Regions from separate parts of the Paraburkholderia sp. SECH2 genome, predicted to be linked through region 2. Evidence: riboswitches for the same ligand, from Rfam matches in the RefSeq annotation. Region 2 holds a riboswitch; the other holds the start of a gene.
What was found. A riboswitch is a leader RNA that binds a small molecule or an ion and turns the genes downstream of it on or off. The one in region 2 is predicted to bind glycine.

Region 1 (4,416 bases), on a different contig from region 2:
AAAATACACGGCACCGGACAGAAAGACGGAACGCCAGGTCACGATCAATTTTCCGAGGTCATAGCAAACAAACTTGCAATGAGCGGAAAATTCACTGATATCTATTTGAATCGCTCGTACAATTACGCGAACAGTGGGGATGTGTCGCTCAGACGCCCCGATATCATGGCGGTCGATGTCAACGGCCAGACGCATGCAATAGAGCTCGCGTCGAGGACTGATATGGGGGCCAAGCTTCCAACGTTGACTGCTCGAAATAGGGCCGCCATGGGCAATCTGCCGGCATCAAATCGCGGCGAAATTATCGTTCTCGATCATCCGTACAACGCGTCCGACATCAAGAGCGTTTTGGATGACCTTATTTCCGGAATTTAGTGGGCGGATCATGTGCACAGGAATGGCGCTATATGGGACAGATCGAATAAGTCCGCTTGAAGCATACAAGGCCGGCCATGAGTTCTTTTCAGCAATGTCGGTCGACATAACGACTGCGGGATATACACGTTACATTGAAGTCGCTGGCGAGAGGGACGTCGAACTTGTTGAGGTTCCTTTCGACGAGCTCAAGAGCCTGATTGAATCTGGAGTCGCAACCGATTTCCGGATATACAACAACTCAGGTGGCCAGATACCTTGGCGCGCTTCGTTCGGCTACAACACGCCTTCCTTTGGCGGTTTTTTTGGTATTGATGCACAGATCGATGTTCAACTTGCGGATAGTGCCGACAAGTTTATCGACTACATCAAGCGAATAGCCACGAGTCTGAATGTCTCTTATGGAATAGCATATGAAGCGCCGAAGATGACCTCCGCGTTTTACTATGCAGCCGGGAGCAATCTCGCGAAACTGAAGCCATTTGAGAATCCGTCGGCCTTCGGCAAGGAAGTGCCAGGCGGATCTTATGGAGCGGCTCGCTATCAAGAAAGCATGCTAAGGATGGTGTATCCGATCAATGTTATAAGTGATCGTCACCTTAACATCGTGGTTGGTGGCATTCAGCTTAAAGAATGGATTGTCGCGGAAGACAATCGTGGATCCCTGCAGCCCATAGGGAATGACCTTTGGCTCTGGTTGGTGCCAGAAGCCGCCCTGGATTCAATCAATCAGCTATGCGGGGAAGCGGGAATCCTGATTTCATGGAAGCCGCAAGCAGTCCCGCGCCCAGGTCGAAAACTGCCTTGAAGGCACTGGAAACAGTGGAGAGTGCTGCCGGTGTCCTTGCGGGCACCGGGCCTGTCGCAAAAACGCCTACTAAATCACCCCCGCCAAAACCTGCGCCGTAGCCGCCGACAACGTCCACCCCAAATGCCCGTGCCCGGTGTTATAAAAAACACCTCGCCGTTTCCCACGCCCGACCTTCGGCAACATGCTCGGCAACATCGGCCTCAACCCCGCCCACGGAATCACCTTCGAGGTCGACACCTCAGGAAAATACCGTCGAGTCCAGTCGACCAGCGGCGCAATCCGATCCGACCGGATATCCCGATTGAACCCATTGATCTCCGCCGTCCCCGCAACCCTAAACCGGTCCACGCCAAGCCGGCTCGTCACGATCTTCGCGCTGTCGTCGAGCAAACTGACCCACGGCGCGTTCTGCTGACTCACTTCATCATCGAGACATACGGTGATCGAATAACCCTTAACCGGATAGACGTTCACGTGATCGCCAAGCATCGCCGCGAAGTCGCGGCTCTTCACACCGGCGCACACCACGATCCGCTCGAAAGCAAACCGTTGCGATTCACCTTCCAGATTGACCATCAACGAAAACCGACCCTCAGCCGGCTGCTCGATTGCCGTAATTTCCGCGTCGTAGTGAAACTCGACACCATGCCGCACGCAAGCTTCAGCCAACCCGCGTGTGAACTTGTGAATATCGCCAGTGGAATCGGAAGGCGTAAAAAATCCACCAAAAAAATCACCATGCAGCGTGGGCTCGATCGCGTGCAACTCGCTCGACGTCACCGGATTCCGCTCCAGCCCGCCTTCGCGCAGCAATTCATTCACCTTGCTGGCCGCATCGAATTCCTTGCGCGTCTTGTAGATGTGCAAGATGCCGCGCCGCTCCAGATCGAAGTCGATCCCTTCGCGCTCGGCTATCGAAAACAGGTGCTCGCGCGCCGCAATCGCGAGCCGCACCGTTTCAACGGTGTTCGTCCGGTAATGAGGAATCTGCCTTAGAAACTCGCCCATCCACGAATACTTGTGCCACGTGGGCATCGGATTGAGCAGCAGCGGGGCGTCGCGCGTGAGCATCCAGCGCAAGCCCTTGAGCACCGTGGCCGCGCTGTTCCAGACTTCGGCATTGCTGGCGGACAACTGGCCGCCGTTGGCGAACGAGGTCTCCATCGCCGCATAGCGATGACGTTCGAACACGGTGACGTGGTGGCCGCGCTGCGCAAGGGCGTGCGCAGTCGTAACGCCGGTAATGCCGGCGCCTATAACGGCGATTCGTGACATGACATGGTCCAGAGTAGTTGAGCATCACCGGTGTCGATTTCGTGTCGAAACCGGCGTCGATGCCCCATCTGTCCATGTACCTGAGAGTTTCTTCCTGTGAGCATACGCATCGCGATGCATGCGGTATGCAGGGAATCCCCTTCGGTGGGCGCGCATGGCGCCGCTCTCCAGATGTTCCAGCTGCGCGGTCCTTTTGCCTGAGAGTTTCCGGGGCGGTTGCTCCGTCGGCGTCGTCACAATCCTCTGACGATCTCTCCCGCGCTGCATTGCAGAACGGCTAGACGATACCGGGCAATAAATTTCGCCGCAAGTGTTTCTTTCGATGCAATGCGCCATCGGCACAGTACCAGTGGCATCGGCTATATTTAGCGGCACTGCCCGATTTCAATTCCCACAGGAGAACGCCGTGCCCGCTGCCACAACGTTGCTCGCCTTTGCTCTGGTCTCGCTCGGCATGGTGCTCACGCCCGGCCCGAACATGATCTATCTGATCTCGCGATCGCTCTGCCAGGGGCGGCGCGCAGGGCTTGTGTCGCTCGGAGGCGTCGCGCTCGGCTTTGTGTTCTACATGTTTTGCGCGGCGTTCGGTATCACCGCACTGCTGCTGACGGTGCCCTACGCGTACGACGCGCTGCGTTTCGGCGGCGCGCTCTACCTGCTGTATCTGGCGTGGCAGGCGGTCAAGCCGGGAGGCCGCTCGCCGTTCCAGGTGCGCGACCTGCCGCACGACAGCCGCCGCAAACTCTTCACCATGGGGCTCGTCACGAACCTCGCGAATCCGAAGATCGCGGTGATGTATCTGTCGCTGTTGCCGCAATTTATTTCACCGGAGCACGGCAGCGTGCTCACGCAGTCGATCGCGCTGGGTTGCGTGCAAATCGTCGTCTCCGTCACGATCAACGCGTTGATTGCGATCATGGCAGGTTCAATCGCCGGGTTTCTCGCTGGGCGGCCGGTATGGCTGCTGGTGCAACGCTGGCTGATGGGCACCGTGCTCGCCGGTCTGGCTGTACGGATCGCGCTCGATTCGCGCCGTTAAATCACGCGATGCAGACTCGCCTGCATCACGCTCACAGCGTCTTGTACATGATGGTGGTCGAATCAAGCCGCTCCTCCAGTGTGTCGCGGCAAAACTGCGGGATCACACCAGCCGTCTGATAACCGAGCGCGGCATAGAGCGGCTCGGCCTTGTCGCCGGTGCGCGTATCGAGCGTCAACAGGCTGCGCTGCAACTGGTGCGCACGCTGTTCCAGTTCCGCCATCAGCGCTTTGGCGATGCCCTGACGGCGGAACGACGGATGGACCAGCAGCTTGCGCACCTCGGCGCGATGACGCTGGTTCGGCATCGTGTCGTAATCAAGTTGCACGGTGCCGGCAATCGCCTCGCCATGGCGAGCAACAAAAAGCACCAGCGCACCCGCACGCAGCGACGGCAGCACCTTGCCGCGCCAGAACGCCTCACTTTCCTCGACGCTATACGGCAATACAAAGCCAACGCTCGCACCGTCACGGACGCAGGCACGCAGCAGCGCGCCGAGTTCGGGCAGATGGCGAACAAGGTCGTCGGCGGAAAAGGTCGTGATGCTGGTCGCGTTCATGGTGGCTCGAACTCAGACGATGAAGAGGATGTAGCGCGCCGCGCTATGCGAGGGCGTGACGAACGCGCTGGGACCGAACAGTTGGTAGCGCAGACAGTCGCCGGGTTGCAGATCGTGACTTCGGCCGTCGACGGTGATCTGCAGTTGCCCTTCAAGCAGGATCAGATGATGTTCGAGGCCGGCTCTCGGCGACGCGTCGTATGTGATGCGTACGCCGGCATCGAGTTCACACTCCAGCGCCTCGCCGCTCAGCGCCTGGGCGGGTGGCGACACGGAGCGGCGCCGGAAACCGACGCTCGAGTCGACCCAGATCGACTGCTCGTCGCGCGCCACCAGCGGCGCGAAGTCCTCTTCGAC
Region 2 (4,416 bases):
CGGATTGCCTTGCGCATCGACGGTCACGCCGACCAGACGGCCCGGCATCTGGCGCTTGAATTCATCGCGCACGGCAAGGTAAGCCGCGTGCGGGCCGCCGAAACCAACCGGCACGCCAAAACGCTGCGTGTTGCCGACGGCTACGTCCGCGCCCCATTCGCCCGGCGGCGTCAAAACGGTCAGCGCGAGCAGATCGGCAGCGACCACCACGTGGCCGCCTGCTGCATGGATGGCTTCAGCGAGTGCGCGGTAGTCGCGCACGTCGCCGTTCACGCCCGGGTATTGCAGCAGCACGCCGAACGCATTCGCGTTCGCTGCGTCCGCTGCCGGGCCGACTTTCACTTCGATGCCGACCGGCGTGGCGCGCGTCTTCACCACTTCGATGGTTTGCGGCAGCACGTCGTCGGCGACGTAAAACACGTTCGACTTCGGCTTGCCGACGCGTTGCAGCAGCGTCATCGCTTCGGCGGCCGCGGTGGCTTCGTCGAGCAGCGATGCGTTCGAGATCGCCAGACCGGTCAGGTCGACGATCATTTGCTGGAAGTTCAGTAGCGCTTCCAGACGGCCCTGCGAGATTTCCGGCTGATACGGCGTGTACGCGGTGTACCACGCCGGATTTTCCAGCACGTTACGCAGGATCACCGTCGGCGTGTGTGCGTTGTAATAGCCCTGCCCGATATACGAGCGGAACACCTGGTTCTTGTCCGCCAGCTCACGCAGCGCGGCGAGCGCTTCGGCTTCGCTCTTCGGCTGGGCGAAGGGGCCGAGCGGCAGCGTTTCGGTGCGGCGGATCGTCTTCGGAATGACCGCGTCGATCAGCGCGGCGCGCGATGCGAAGCCGAGGGCTTCGAGCATCGCTTGCTGGTCGGCCGAATCCGGGCCGATGTGCCGTTCAGCGAAGGCGTCATGCACTTCGAGCGCGGCGAGCGAGAGAGGAGTGCGGTTCATCAGACGATCCGGGTGTTCGAGCTTCATGAGGTGTTCCTGGCGGTGCGGGCGTCCGTTCGACTGTCGAATCGGACGCGCCGCGCCTGTCGGGTTTAAACGTAATGGTGCAACTTGCGGTGAATCAGGCGCCGACGGACTTTGCGTACGCGTCTGCGTCGATCAGGCGATCCTGCGATGCGTCCGCAGCCGGCTTGATCTTGAAGAGCCAGTTCTCGTACGGCGCGCTGTTGACGCCATCCGGCGTGTCGGCGACGGCCGGGTTCGCTTCGATGATTTCGCCCGAGACCGGCGCGTAGATATCGGAAGCGGCTTTCACCGACTCGATCACGGCGACGGTGTCGCCGGCGTTGACGGTCTTGCCCAGTTCCTGGACTTCGAAGAAGACGATGTCGCCGAGCGCTTCCTGCGCGTGGTCGGTGATGCCGACCGTCAGCGTGCCGTCTGCTTCGGTGCGGACCCACTCGTGCGATTCGGTGTATTTCAGATCGGCCGGGATGCTCATCGGATGCTCCTATGCGGTGTTATTCGGTATGAACTTAAAAAGATTGACGCACGCGCCGGCTGCTTAAACTGCGAGCACTTTGCCGTTGCGTACGAACGGCAGTTTTACCACGCTTGCGGGTACGTTTTTGTCACGAATCTGAACGTGAACGGTGTCGCCCGGCTGCACGCCTTTCGGCACGCGCGCGAAGGCGATCGATTCCTGCATCGTGGGTGAAAAAGTGCCGCTGGTGATTTCGCCTTCGCCTTCCGGCGTGACGACTTTCTGGTGAGCACGCAGCACGCCTGCCGCCTTGCCGTTTTCCTTCAGCAGGATCAGGCCGACGAACGAGGCCTGCGAGCCGTCGGCCTCAAGTTTGGCCTTGCCGACGAAGTCGCGCGGCGAGGTCAGGTCGACGGTCCAGGCGAGGCCGGCATCCAGCGGCGAGACGTTGTCGTCCATATCCTGGCCGTACAGGTTCATGCCGGCTTCGAGACGCAGCGTGTCGCGCGCGCCGAGACCCGCGGGGCGCACGCCTTGACGCACCAATGCGTCCCAGAACTCGCAAACGGACGTTGCGGGCAGGACGATTTCGAAGCCGTCTTCGCCGGTGTAGCCGGTGCGGGCAATCATCAGTTCGCCAAACGGCGTGTTGTCGACGATGGCGGCGTTAAACGGCTTAAGGAGTTCGGTGGAGGTGCGGCTGGACGGCGCGACTTGCCAGACCTTATCGCGGGCGTTCGGGCCTTGCACGGCGACGATCGCCAGATCGCGGCGCGGCGTGATGGTCAGGCCGTAGCTGCCTTCGGCGTTGAGCTTGGTGAACCAGGCGACGTCTTTCTCTGCGGTGCCGGCGTTGACGACCAGGCGGAAGTGCGTCTCGCTGAAGTAATAGACGATCAGATCGTCGATCACACCGCCATTCGGGTTCAGCAGACAGGAGTAGAGCGCGCGGCCCGGCGTTTGCAGCTTGGCGACGTTATTGGCCAGCGCGTGTTCGAAGAAGGCGCGCACGCGCTCGCCGGTGAAATCGACGACGCACATATGCGAGACGTCGAACATGCCGGCGTCGGTGCGCACGGCGCGGTGTTCGTCGATCTGCGAGCCGTAGTTGACGGGCATGTCCCAGCCGCCGAAATCGACCATGCGAGCGTTGAGCGCACGATGGGTGGCGTTGAGCGGGGTGTGTTTGAGTTCGGTCATGGGGCCTCAGGCGTCTCGCGAAACAAAAAAGGCCATGCGGCGCTACGCCTCGCGGCTGATGCCTGCGAGCGATTGCGTTGCATGACCCCTCTGTCCTCGATACCTGAGAGATTGCGCTGCCGTGCGATGGTGAAGCCCTGATCGCTACGGTGAAACGCGCGCCCCTTCGGTGGGCAGCTTGCCAGAATCTGCTCGATTAAACGATGCAGATGGCTACTGCCGCTCTCCAGAGTGCGAAAAACCGGTGCCTTGATGTTGCCTGGGCGCGGGTTCTTCGACGCAGTCGGTCCTTTTGCCTGAGAGTTTGCGGGTGTGCCCCTTCGGCGGTGCGGCCTGCGATTTTCTGCGGCCAGCACGCTCTCCCGACGCGTGCGGCGAATGTACGCGAGGGCCGGGGGCTTGTCAAATAAAGGCCCGCAAGGGGCATGGGGGTTGGCGCTGCGGGTTCGCGAAAGTCAAAAAAAGCGCGGGACGTGATGCCCGCGCTTCTTTGCTTCGGTGCCTGAACCGGCACGATTATTCGCCGATGGCGTGTGCCGCGTTGTCCAGTTCCTGGTTCAGCACGCGCTGTTCGTCGCCGGACAGGCCGCCGCCGTGTTGCGCCGCCATGTCGTGAGCTTCCTGACGGATCACGTCGAGACGATGGTGCAACGCGCCGCCTTGCGGGGGCGGGTAGTAGCCTTGGTTGACGCGAGCGTCGATGCGGCGGCTCAGGTTGTCGATCCGGCCGTTGACCTGGTTGAAGCGCTGATCCGCAATTTGTTGCGGGTTAGGACGCGGCGCCGGCGCAGGTTGCTGAGGGGCCACCACGCAGGCGGCGAGGGAGCTGAGCAATGCGCATGCTGCTAGTGCGCGGACGATACGGGGCATGGACACTCCGGGAAGTCGTTGTCGTTTTGTGGTGCTACTGGGGTAGCAACGGATTGCCGGGGATTCACGCTGACCGCGGAGACGGGGTTATTTGTAACGTTATGTTCCTTTCGGGCTTGTCAGGCTTTTTGCCATTGGCGGCGGCATGGTTCGCGTGTTGCCGCCAATGGCGCAGAAAGCGGCCCGTAGCGCAGGAAAACGTCAGCGAATGCGTTCAAATGGCAATCGGACGCCTTCTTCTGAACTCCGGGCTGCAAGCTCGATGATTGTCATGACGTCGACTGCGTCCTGAGCGCTGACGGGAAATTTCGCGCCGTTCTGAATGGCATCCGCCAAGGCAATATAAAAGCCGACGTAGTCGCCGTTGCGCGTGGGCACCTCCCGCTCGACTTCCTGACCCTCTTCAAGCACACGCAACACACCGGGCGCATTGCCGGCGCCGAACCCGTCATCGCCCGGCCGCAAGCCGGCTTTCAACTGATCTTCCTGCGTATCGAGCCCGTATTTGACGTAGCTCCCTTGCGTGCCGTGAATCGTAAACCTCGGTGCGACGTACGCAGTCAACGCGCTGGCATGCAACACCACCTCGAATTCACCGTAGCCCAGCTGAATATGGACGTAGTCCGGTGCACTGGCTTGATCGCGATGCGTCCGAACCGTCGCGGACACGGTCTGCGGTGCGCCGAACAACGCCAGCGCCTGGTCGATCAGGTGCGGTCCAAGATCGAATAGCAGGCCGCCGCCGCGCGAAGCTTCCTCGCGCCAACGCTGCCGAACTTCCGGCCGGAAACGGTCGAAATGCGATTCGTATTGCGTGATGCGTCCCAATTCTCTGCTGGCAAGCAGATCCCGCACGGTCAGAAAATCACCGTCCCAGCGGCGGTTATGAAAGGGGACGAACCGCTTGCTGCGAG

Region 1: another riboswitch for glycine. It lies ahead of M0D66_RS11170 (D-amino acid dehydrogenase); the one in region 2 lies ahead of gcvT (glycine cleavage system aminomethyltransferase GcvT).

Annotation. Positions count from the first base shown of each region.
Region 1 is NZ_JALPRH010000005.1:8,417-12,832, reverse strand. Features, by position in the region: gene M0D66_RS11180 (DUF6531 domain-containing protein) at 1-375, shown strand, start outside; gene M0D66_RS11175 (hypothetical protein) at 353-1,183, shown strand; gene M0D66_RS11170 (D-amino acid dehydrogenase) at 1,253-2,461, opposite strand; glycine riboswitch at 2,637-2,730, opposite strand; gene M0D66_RS11165 (LysE family translocator) at 2,868-3,500, shown strand; gene M0D66_RS11160 (GNAT family N-acetyltransferase) at 3,532-4,059, opposite strand; gene M0D66_RS11155 (helix-turn-helix domain-containing protein) at 4,072-4,416, opposite strand, start outside.
Region 2 is NZ_JALPRH010000022.1:50,821-55,236, forward strand. Features, by position in the region: gene gcvP (aminomethyl-transferring glycine dehydrogenase) at 1-975, opposite strand, end outside; gene gcvH (glycine cleavage system protein GcvH) at 1,070-1,450, opposite strand; gene gcvT (glycine cleavage system aminomethyltransferase GcvT) at 1,514-2,632, opposite strand; glycine riboswitch at 2,713-2,872, opposite strand; glycine riboswitch at 2,906-3,007, opposite strand; gene M0D66_RS28590 (hypothetical protein) at 3,149-3,502, opposite strand; gene M0D66_RS28595 (oxidoreductase) at 3,704-4,416, opposite strand, start outside.